DNA from 2 places in the Serratia sp. TSA_7 genome. Region 2 is predicted to be linked to the other one. Evidence: predicted binding sites of a transcription regulator. Region 2 holds the regulator's gene; the other holds the start of a gene.
What was found. Region 2 encodes PurR, which represses purine synthesis genes. Its sites were predicted from a motif close to CANGCAAACGTTTGCNTG; they were not measured.
Positions count from the first base shown of each region.

Region 1: cvpA (colicin V production protein) is a predicted target of PurR. The motif match lies at 2,133-2,150, and genes of this name have one in related genera.

Region 1 covers NZ_JBQZFU010000002.1:581,046-585,019, reverse strand. The annotation lists gene folC (bifunctional tetrahydrofolate synthase/dihydrofolate synthase) at 1-1,134, shown strand, start outside; gene dedD (cell division protein DedD) at 1,135-1,974, shown strand; gene cvpA (colicin V production protein) at 2,208-2,708, shown strand; gene purF (amidophosphoribosyltransferase) at 2,730-3,974, shown strand, end outside.
Region 2 covers NZ_JBQZFU010000001.1:814,721-820,546, forward strand. The annotation lists gene cfa (cyclopropane fatty acyl phospholipid synthase) at 1-46, opposite strand, end outside; gene punC (purine nucleoside transporter PunC) at 388-1,596, opposite strand; gene punR (DNA-binding transcriptional activator PunR) at 1,721-2,665, shown strand; gene purR (HTH-type transcriptional repressor PurR) at 2,662-3,687, opposite strand; gene cydH (cytochrome bd-I oxidase subunit CydH) at 4,012-4,101, shown strand; gene ACUTQW_RS04030 (C40 family peptidase) at 4,315-5,133, opposite strand; gene ACUTQW_RS04035 (Grx4 family monothiol glutaredoxin) at 5,548-5,826, shown strand, end outside.

The DNA.
Region 1 (3,974 bases), on a different contig from region 2:
CTCACTCCCGCACCGACGGTGTTCACCGTTGCCGGCACCAACGGCAAAGGCACGACTTGCCGGACTCTGGAAGCCATTTTGATGGCGGCCGGTCTGCGCGTTGGCGTTTACAGTTCGCCGCATCTGGTGCGCTATACCGAACGGGTGCGCATTCAGGGCGACGAGCTGAGCGAAACGGAGCACTGCCGTTCGTTCGCCGCCATTGAGGCGGGCCGGGGTGAAACCTCACTGACCTATTTCGAATTTGGCACCCTGTCGGCGCTGCAACTGTTCAAACAGGCTAAGCTTGACGTGGTGATCCTGGAAGTTGGCCTTGGCGGCCGCCTGGATGCGACCAACATCGTCGATCCGAGCGTGGCTGTGGTCACCAGCATCGCGCTGGATCATACCGACTGGCTGGGCAACGATCGCGAAAGCATCGGCCGCGAGAAGGCCGGAATTTTCCGCGGCGGCAAGCCGGCGGTGGTGGGCGAGCCGGATATGCCTGAAACCATCCGCGAGGTGGCGGAAACGCTGGGCGCGACGCTGTATCGCCGTGGTGAAGCCTGGGCTTACAGCGAACAGGGCGAACGCTGGCAGTGGGAAGGCGGCGGAACGCGGCTGACCGACCTGCCGATGCCCAACGTCCCGCTAGCCAATGCCGCGACCGCGTTGGCGGCGCTGCACTATTCCGAGTTGGAAATCGATGAGCGTGCGATCTTCACCGGCCTGCAGCAGGCGACGCTGCCTGGGCGCTTCCAGATTGTGCGACAGGATCCGATGCTGATCCTGGACGTGGCGCATAACCCGCACGCCGCAGGCTATCTGGCCGGGCGTTTGGCCAAGTTGCCGCGCAATGGCGGCAAGGTGCGTGCCGTGGTGGGCATGCTGTCGGATAAAGACATCGCCGGCACGCTGGCTTGCCTGAGCGAACAGGTGGATGAATGGTATTGCGCGCCGCTGGAAGGGCCGCGTGGAGCCAGCGTGGAATCGCTGGCGCAACATTTGACGGAACCGCGGCAGTTTGCCGATGTCGAAACTGCCTGGCGTCAGGCTATGCAGGACGCTGATATTCAGGATATTGTGATCGTCTGTGGATCGTTCCACACCGTTGCGCACGTGATGGCGGCGTTAGACGAGATGCGGGGAGTGTGAGTGGCAAGCAAATTTCAAAACCGATTGGTAGGAACCGTCATTCTGGTCGCGCTGGGGGTCATCATCCTGCCAGGGCTGCTGGATGGAAAAAAGAAACATTACGAGGATGAGTTCGCGGCCATTCCCCTGGTGCCGAAACCGGGTGACGTGGAAGAAAACGACGTGGTGCCGCCGGTAACCCAGTCTTTGCCGGCGCAGCCGCCGGAAGGAGCGGGCGCACTGGTCGAGCAGCAGGCGGCGAACGAAGCGGCCTCGCAGCAGGCCGCACGCCAGACGGCGCAACAGCCGGTTCAGGTCGCGCCGCCGGTCGAAACTCGCCCGGTGCAACAGCCGAAACCGAAGCCGGTCGAAACCAAACCGGTAGAAGTGAAGCCAAAACCGGTTGAAACCAAGCCGGTGGAAGTGAAGCCAAAACCGGTTGAAACCAAGCCGGTGGAAGTGAAGCCAAAGCCGGTGCAGCAGCCGAAACCGGTTGTTCAGCCGAAGCCTGAGGTTGTTCCGGAGGTTAAAGCTGAGCCCAAAGTTGAGCCGAAGCCAGAACCTAAACCAGAACCTAAGCCAGAACCGAAACCGGCCGCAGAAGAGAAAGCGCCGGCAGGGCAGGCTTATGTGGTGCAACTGGGGGCGCTGAAAAACGCCGCCAAGGTGAATGAGGTCGTGGCGTCGCTCAGGCTGTCCGGCTATCGCGCCTTCACCGTGCCGTCAACGCCGGTGCAGGGGCAGATCACCCGGATCTACGTTGGCCCGGACGCTTCAAAACAGAAGCTGCAGTCTTCGCTGTCTGCGCTGAACTCCATCAGCGGTTTGAGCGGCCAGGTGAAGCCCTACGGCGCACGTTGACAGGATTGGGGCACAGCATGCTGTGCCCCTGAATCGATGAGTGCTGGTGTAATCACTATTAAAAATGTGCCTTTCACAGGCAAAACGGCCTATGTAGGCGCGGCGATTGGGAATTTTTTTATCGCCGTTTTTTATTTGTAACGTGCTAGGAAATCCCCTACGCAAACGTTTTCTTTTTCTGTTAGAATTCGCCGCGAATTGGATGCAGGGGCGATTCATCATTGGAATAGTTCATGGTCTGGATTGATTACGTCATTATAGCGGTGATTGGATTTTCGGCTCTGGTGAGCCTGATCCGAGGGTTTGTTCGCGAAGCATTGTCACTTGTGACATGGGGATGTGCGTTTTTTGTTGCCAGCCATTTCTACTCTTACCTTGCGGTCTACTTCACTCGTTTTGAAGATGAACTGGTGCGAAACGGCATCGCGATTGCCATCTTGTTTATCGCGACCCTGATCGTAGGAGCTATTGTCAACTATGTGATTAGCTCACTGGTAGAGAAAACCGGGTTATCAGGCACCGACCGGGTGCTGGGCGTCTGTTTCGGCGCACTGCGCGGCGTGTTGATCGTTTCGGCGATGCTGTTTTTCCTGGATACCTTTACCGGCTTCTCGCAAAGTGACGACTGGAAACAGTCACAGCTCATTCCCCAGTTCAGTTATATCATCAGGTGGTTCTTTGACTACCTGCAGAGCACGTCGAGTTTCTTACCGACCCATTTACCGGGGCGGTAGCGCTGATGAGGAAAAGACAACATGTGCGGTATTGTCGGTATCGCCGGTTTTATGCCGGTAAACCAGTCGATTTATGATGCGTTGATGGTGCTTCAGCACCGTGGCCAGGATGCCGCAGGCATCGTCACCATAGATGCCCACAACGGGTTCCGTCTGCGTAAAGCAAATGGTCTGGTGAAGGATGTGTTTGAGGCACGCCATATGCAGCGCTTGCAGGGCAACATGGGTATTGGCCATGTGCGCTACCCGACGGCTGGCAGCTCCAGTGCCTCAGAGGCTCAACCATTCTATGTAAACTCGCCGTTCGGCCTTACGCTGGCCCATAACGGCAACCTGACCAACGCCCATGAGCTGCGCCAATCGCTGTTTGAAAGCGGTCGCCGCCATATCAACACCACCTCCGATTCCGAGATCCTGCTGAACGTACTGGCCAGTGAGCTGGACCGTTTCCAGGATTATCCGCTGGAGTCAGACAACATTTTCACCGCCGTTGCCGCCATGCATCAGCAACTGCGTGGCGCTTACGCCTGCGTGGCGATGATCATCGGCCACGGTCTGCTGGCGTTCCGCGACCCGAACGGCATCCGCCCGCTGGTGATCGGCAAACGCCAGCTTGAAGATGGCCGTAACGAGTATATGGTGGCTTCCGAGAGCGTAGCGCTGGATACGTTGGGCTTCGAGTTCCTGCGCGACGTGGCGCCGGGCGAAGCGGTGTACATCACCGAGAAGGGCCAACTGTTCACCCGCCAGTGCGCAGAGAACCCGAAAACCAACCCGTGCCTGTTCGAATTCGTCTACTTCGCACGCCCAGATTCCTTTATGGACAAGATTTCGGTCTACAGCGCTCGTGTGCGCATGGGGCAGAAGCTGGGTGAGAAGATTGCCCGTGAATGGGAAGATTTGGACATCGACGTGGTGATCCCGATCCCGGAAACGTCCTGCGATATCGCGTTGGAAATCGCGCGTATCCTGGATAAGCCGTATCGCCAGGGTTTTGTGAAGAACCGCTACGTCGGCCGTACCTTCATCATGCCGGGCCAGCAGGCGCGCCGTAAGTCGGTACGCCGCAAGCTGAACGCCAACCGCGCCGAGTTCCGCGACAAGAACGTGCTGCTGGTGGATGACTCTATCGTCCGTGGTACCACGTCCGAGCAGATCGTTGAGATGGCGCGTGACGCCGGGGCGAAACGCGTTTATCTGGCTTCCGCTGCGCCGGAAATTCGTTTCCCTAACGTGTACGGCATTGATATGCCGAGTGCCAACGAA
Region 2 (5,826 bases):
ATGGGTTGTCCTGAATGCTCACATCTTCTATACACGATGAACTCATAGCTTCTCCATCACCTTCTTCTGACTTATGACCCGCCAGAAAATAGCTTAGACAATTTCTGCGGGCGCATATGTATACCTACGGTGGAAAGTCACCGTGGCGTCTGATATCCGACTATGAACAGAGGAAAATTTTAAGAAGGCTCCAGCGCAATAGGCGCGGATAAACAAATCCTTAAAAAAGTGTGACGCCATACGCGTACACAACAGCTACTTGTGATAATAAGACTATAAAAGTGTTATTTTAAAAGGTCGTTTTGAGTATAGGCTTGCCGAGGCGCTTACTCAACCGTAAATCGCACTCGGCAAAAATATTCTTTAAGTGATTATTCGTGCAGGTAATTATGACGCAGAGTTAGCATGTTCCTGTCGCACTGCCTGCGAATTATCGATCACTTTTCCCCGTTGCAACATATACCCCAACGCGGCCAATACTACCGTTGAAACCATCACCGTTACCGTCGCCAACAGCGGTTGGGCTATAAAGGCCGAAACCAATAGGCTCGCGACAAAGCACAGGCCCAATTGCAGGGTATTTTGCAGCGCTGCGGCTTTGCCTGTGCCTTCCGGGAACGGCATCAACGCATTCGCCACTACGATCGGGTAGCAGGCTCCGTTGACCAGCGCCATCAGGCAGAATGGAATCAGCAACGTGGTGAGCGTGGGCTCGGTCAATGTCGCCACCAGATATAACGCCACCATGCTGATGCCATAACCTACCAGCAGCCAGGGCAGCAAGGTGTTGCCATTCATGCGGTTTAACGCCGTACGGCAACCGTAACCGCCCAATAAGAAAGCCAGCGTCTGCGGGACATAGCTCAGACCAATATCATTGGGGCTGTAACCCATATCGCCAAGAATAAACGGCGAACCGGTGAGCCAGGCAAAAAAACCGGCAGAGCAGGCGGCAAAAATGGTGACGTTACCGCTGAATACCGGCGATTTCAGCAGTTGGAAGAAACTCAGGGTGTTTTTGGTCTGGGCAGATGGCGCGCTTTTGGCGCTTTCCTTCAGTAACAGCGTCGGCAGCAGCAAAATGACGGTGATACCCAGCAGCACGGCGAAAATTGCCCGCCATCCCATGTGGTTCAACAGCCAGGCGCCGACCAACGGTGCCAGCGCAGGCGAAAGTGCTACCAGCGGCATAATGGTGGCGAATACGCGGTTGGCCTTGCCTTCACGGTAGCGGTCAATGACCAGTGCCTGCCAGGTGACGGCGGCTGAACACACACCGATCGCCTGGATAAAGCGCAGCGACCACAATTGGACGGCATTTTGCACCCACAGCATGCCGAGGCAGCCCAGAGCAAACAGCGCCAGGCCAATCAGCAGCACGGGTTTACGGCCCAAATTATCGGAGAGCGGTCCCCAGAGCAGTTGAGCAAAGGCAAATCCGGCCAGGAAAATGCTAAGGCTGGCGCTGATTGCGCCGGCGGAAATTTGCAGATCTTGCTGCATAGCGCCAAAGGCGGGCAGATACATGTCGGTGGCCAGGTAACCCAGCATGCTCAGGCCGGCAAGATAGAACATAAAACCAAAGGAATTTCGCATGGTATTTCTCATTAATATTTTATTGTCGCAGGTTTTTAGCGCCGGCAAGTGTATCCGGCTGGATCTCTGCTTGTGAAACGGTAATATTTGCGAAGTGCTGTTAAAAAAATTGAAGGCAAAAATCATGTGGTCTGAATATTCGCTTGATGTCGTGGACGCGGTCGCCCGCACCGGCAGCTTCAGCGCGGCGGCGCAGGAACTGCACCGGGTACCTTCGGCGGTTAGCTATACTGTGCGGCAACTGGAACAATGGTTGGCGGTACCGCTATTTGAACGGCGTCATCGCGATGTAGAACTGACGCCGGCCGGCACGCTGTTTATTCAGGAAGCGCGCGGTGTCATCAAAAAAATGCTCGACACTCGCAGGCAGTGCCAGCAGGTGGCCAATGGTTGGCGTGGCCAATTAAAAATTGCGGTGGATATCATCGTCAAACCGCAGCGCTGCCGTCAGCTGGTGCTGGATTTTTACCGTCAATTCCCCGATGTCGAGCTGTTGGTCCAACCCGAAGTGTTTAACGGCGTATGGGATGCGCTGGTGGACGGGCGTGCCGATATGGCGATCGGCGCTACGCGGGCGGTGCCGGTTGGCGGCGGTTTCGCCTTTCGCGACATGGGCGACATGCGTTGGTTGTGTGTCGCCAGCCCCCAGCATCCCTTGGCGGGGTTGGATGGCCTGCTGAAAGATGATCAGCTCCGGCCTTTCCCTTCGCTGTGTCTGGAGGATACGTCACGCAATCTGCCCAAGCGGGTCACCTGGACGCTGGACAATCAACGGCGGCTGGTGGTGCCGGATTGGGCCTCTGCGGTGGATTGCCTGTGCGCCGGATTGTGCGTCGGCATGATGCCTGCGCATCAGGTATTGCCGTTGGTACAGCGTGGTGAATTGGTGGCGCTGCAACTGCAACAGCCATTTCCCGCCAGCCCATGTTGCCTGACCTGGCAGCAGAATACCCCATCGCCGGCGATGGCCTGGCTGCTGGATTACCTGGGGGACAGCGAAACCTTGAATCAGGAATGGTTAAGCGAAGTGACGCCGGAAGCCGCTTTGGCTCCCGGCGCAGGCGACTAGCGGCGGTAATCGATGAAGGGGCCGTCGGCGACCGAGCGGCGTTCAACCAGCTTCGGATGTACTTCAATGACTTGCGATTCTTCACGCTTGCTGATGATGCGATCCAGCAGCATGGTGAACGCCATCTCGCCCAAACGCTCTTTGGGCTGATGGATGGTCGTCAGTGCCGGCGTGAAATAGCGGGCGTTGCGCACATTATCGTAACCAATAACGGAAATATCCTGCGGTACGCGCAACCCCAGCTCATCAGCGGCGCAAATAGCGCCCATTGCCATGATGTCGCCGCCGCAGAATACCGCCGTTGGGCGCTGTTTCTGCGATAATATCTGGTGCATGGCCTTGTAGCCGGATTCCGGTTCGAAGTCACCTTGTACAATCCACTCGTCGCGCACCTCGATATTGGCTTCTTCCATGGCTTTTAAAAAGCCCTGATGGCGGCCGCCGCCGGTGTTGCGCGCTAATTGGCCCGGAATGGCGCCAATCTCACGGTGGCCACGCTCGATCAGATAGCGGCCGGCCAGATAACCGCCTTCGAAGGCGTTGTCGATAATGGTATCGGTAAAATCACCGCGTGCTGCGCCCCAGTCCATGACCACCATTGGGATGTTACGGTAATCTTCCAACATCCCCAGCAATTGATCCGGGTATTCAGAGCACATCACCAGCAGGCCATCGACGCGTTTTTGCGCCAGCATCGCCAGATAAGCGCGTTGCTTGTCGAGGTTATTGTGCGAGTTACACAGGATCAGCGTATAGCCTTTGCTGTAGCAGCTGTTTTCCACCGCCTCGATCACTTCGGCGAAATAGGGCGCTTCGCTGGAGGTAGCCAGCAGACCGATAGATTTGGTGTGATTGACTTTCAGGCTGCGCGCCACGGCGCTGGGAGAATAGTGCAGCTCTTTGATCGCGGCCGCAACGGCCGCTTTAGTCTCTTCGGCGACGAAACGAGTCTTATTGATGACGTGCGAAACGGTGGTGGTGGAAACGCCAGCGCGTTTGGCCACATCTTTAATCGTTGCCATGTAAAGAATGACTCCTGAACTCACATGTTGCAGCATGTAAGTGTGATGTTAATCGTTTGCCTGCGTAGATCCTTCTTCCAAATAAGCGAAGCTGAGTTTTTAGTGTATTGAAGTCGTCAGCGTTTGGTCAGGAGGGGCATTTTTGCCGGTACGCAGTTGTGAACTGCGAATTTTGTCCCATATTGAGCCAAAGTGGAAGAGGTAATCAGTATTATAAACCGGGAAATGATAACAAGATTTTATTGTCTAACTGTGGGAAAATGGTTTGACGCATTAATTGTGTGCCTTTTATCCTTGGGATAACCCGTCTGAAAAGGAGTTGTAATGGATACCGATCTGAAAATGTCACTGTTCACCACTGTGTGTGCGCTGGCCGTTATTATTGCTTTTAGCTTCACCGCGGCGTTGAACTGATCCCCGGTTGTCACACAGGCGCAGTTCACTGCGCTTGTTCGCATTTTCCCACCGCTACGTCAGATTTTTCCACAAGTGCTCCGTTCACCCACTGCCGGATGTTTTCCATGCGGCTTCGCGAAACCGTGGTCTGAGAGCGACGAAAAGGCCTAAGATCAGAACGCTTGCGGTAGGCGGTGAGGCGTGCGGCTGGGGGGCCAGCCGCGGAGGCGATTATCGAATGGTTTTCGGTGTTACCACACGGCGGGCGCCAATGTAGTGGTTTTGCCAGTAGTCGTTGTCCAACTGGCTGATACGGATTTCCTCACCGGTACGCGGTGACTGAATGAATTTGCCGTTGCCCAGATAGACGCCGACGTGATCGGCCACGCCGCGGTTGTTGATGCGGAAGAACACCAGGTCACCGCTTTCCAGCTCGTTTTTCTTGATCGGCGCCGCGTCGCGCAGGTGATACATCTCGTTGGCAGTACGCGGCATCTTGATTTTCACTACGTCTTTATAGGCGTAATAAATCAGTCCGCTACAGTCAAAACCGGTTCTTGGCGAAGTGCCGCCCCAGCGATAAGGTTTGCCCATTTGATCCATCAGCTTGGCCATCGCGGTTTGCTTGGCGTGCTGATAGCGCTTTTTGTGCGCCGGGCTGAGTTTCAGCGGTTTTTCGTCGCGAGCCAATTTGGCGGTGGCCATGCCGGGTTCCCGGTGACGGCCATAGCCTTTTTTGTAACCCTTTTTCGGTGGGGTCACTTTGATTTTGGCTATTTTCTGGGTTTGGTGTTTCGATTTTGCGCTGACGATCTTTTTAGCGGTTTTTTCTGTTTTGGTTTTGGAAACCTTGGCTGTTTTTGGCGGAGCAGTGACTTTCACTTTTTTGCTGGCCTTTGCCGCTTTCTTTTTCTTGCGGTCATCCGGCCGGGCTTCATTAACGTGGCTTTTGCGCTGCTCGGCGGCAATACGCGCCTGTGGCGCAGCGTGCGCCAGATTTAAGAATAGCTGTGTAAACAACAGCACAAAAAGCGTAAGAATTAAACGCATGTCGACGTTACCAACCTTGGCCCCGGAACAGATATCGAAAGAATGACAGTATTCCCCAATTTCGCCATATAAAACAGCGAAGAACTCATAAATGATAATCCATATTGTGAGAAAACGTTAACAGCATTTTTTTTGTTGAAAAATCAATCCGTTGATGTATAAAAAATCACCTTTCTCCGCTGTCGGAATTATTAAAGGATACCGAGTGGCGGAAAAATATATTAGTGAAATGGTCGGATTAAAAATGTTATTCTGAGCGTATGTTTTAACCGGAACGGCCTTTGCCGGTGAGATGCGATTGGCAACGGGGAATACCCTTGCAAAAGATGGCGTTTTCTTGCGACTGTTCCAGCCGCTACAATAGCCAGTGTGATGCATGTTGTGGCCATGAGATGTGGCTTGAGGAAGCAATAAATGACGACGATTGAAAAAATTCAGCAGCAGATCGGTGAGAACCCAATTCTGCTGTACATGAAAGGTTCACCGAAATTGCCAAACTGCGGTTTCTCTGCGCAAGCAGTGCAGGCGCTGTCTGCTTGTGGCGAACGCTTTGCCTACGTTGATATTCTGCAGAATCCGGACATCCGCTCCGAGTTGCCGAAGTACGCCAACTGGCCGACTTTCCCGCAGCTGTGGGTAGACGGTGAGCTGGTAGGCGGCTGTGATATCATTATCGAAATGTATCAGCGCGGC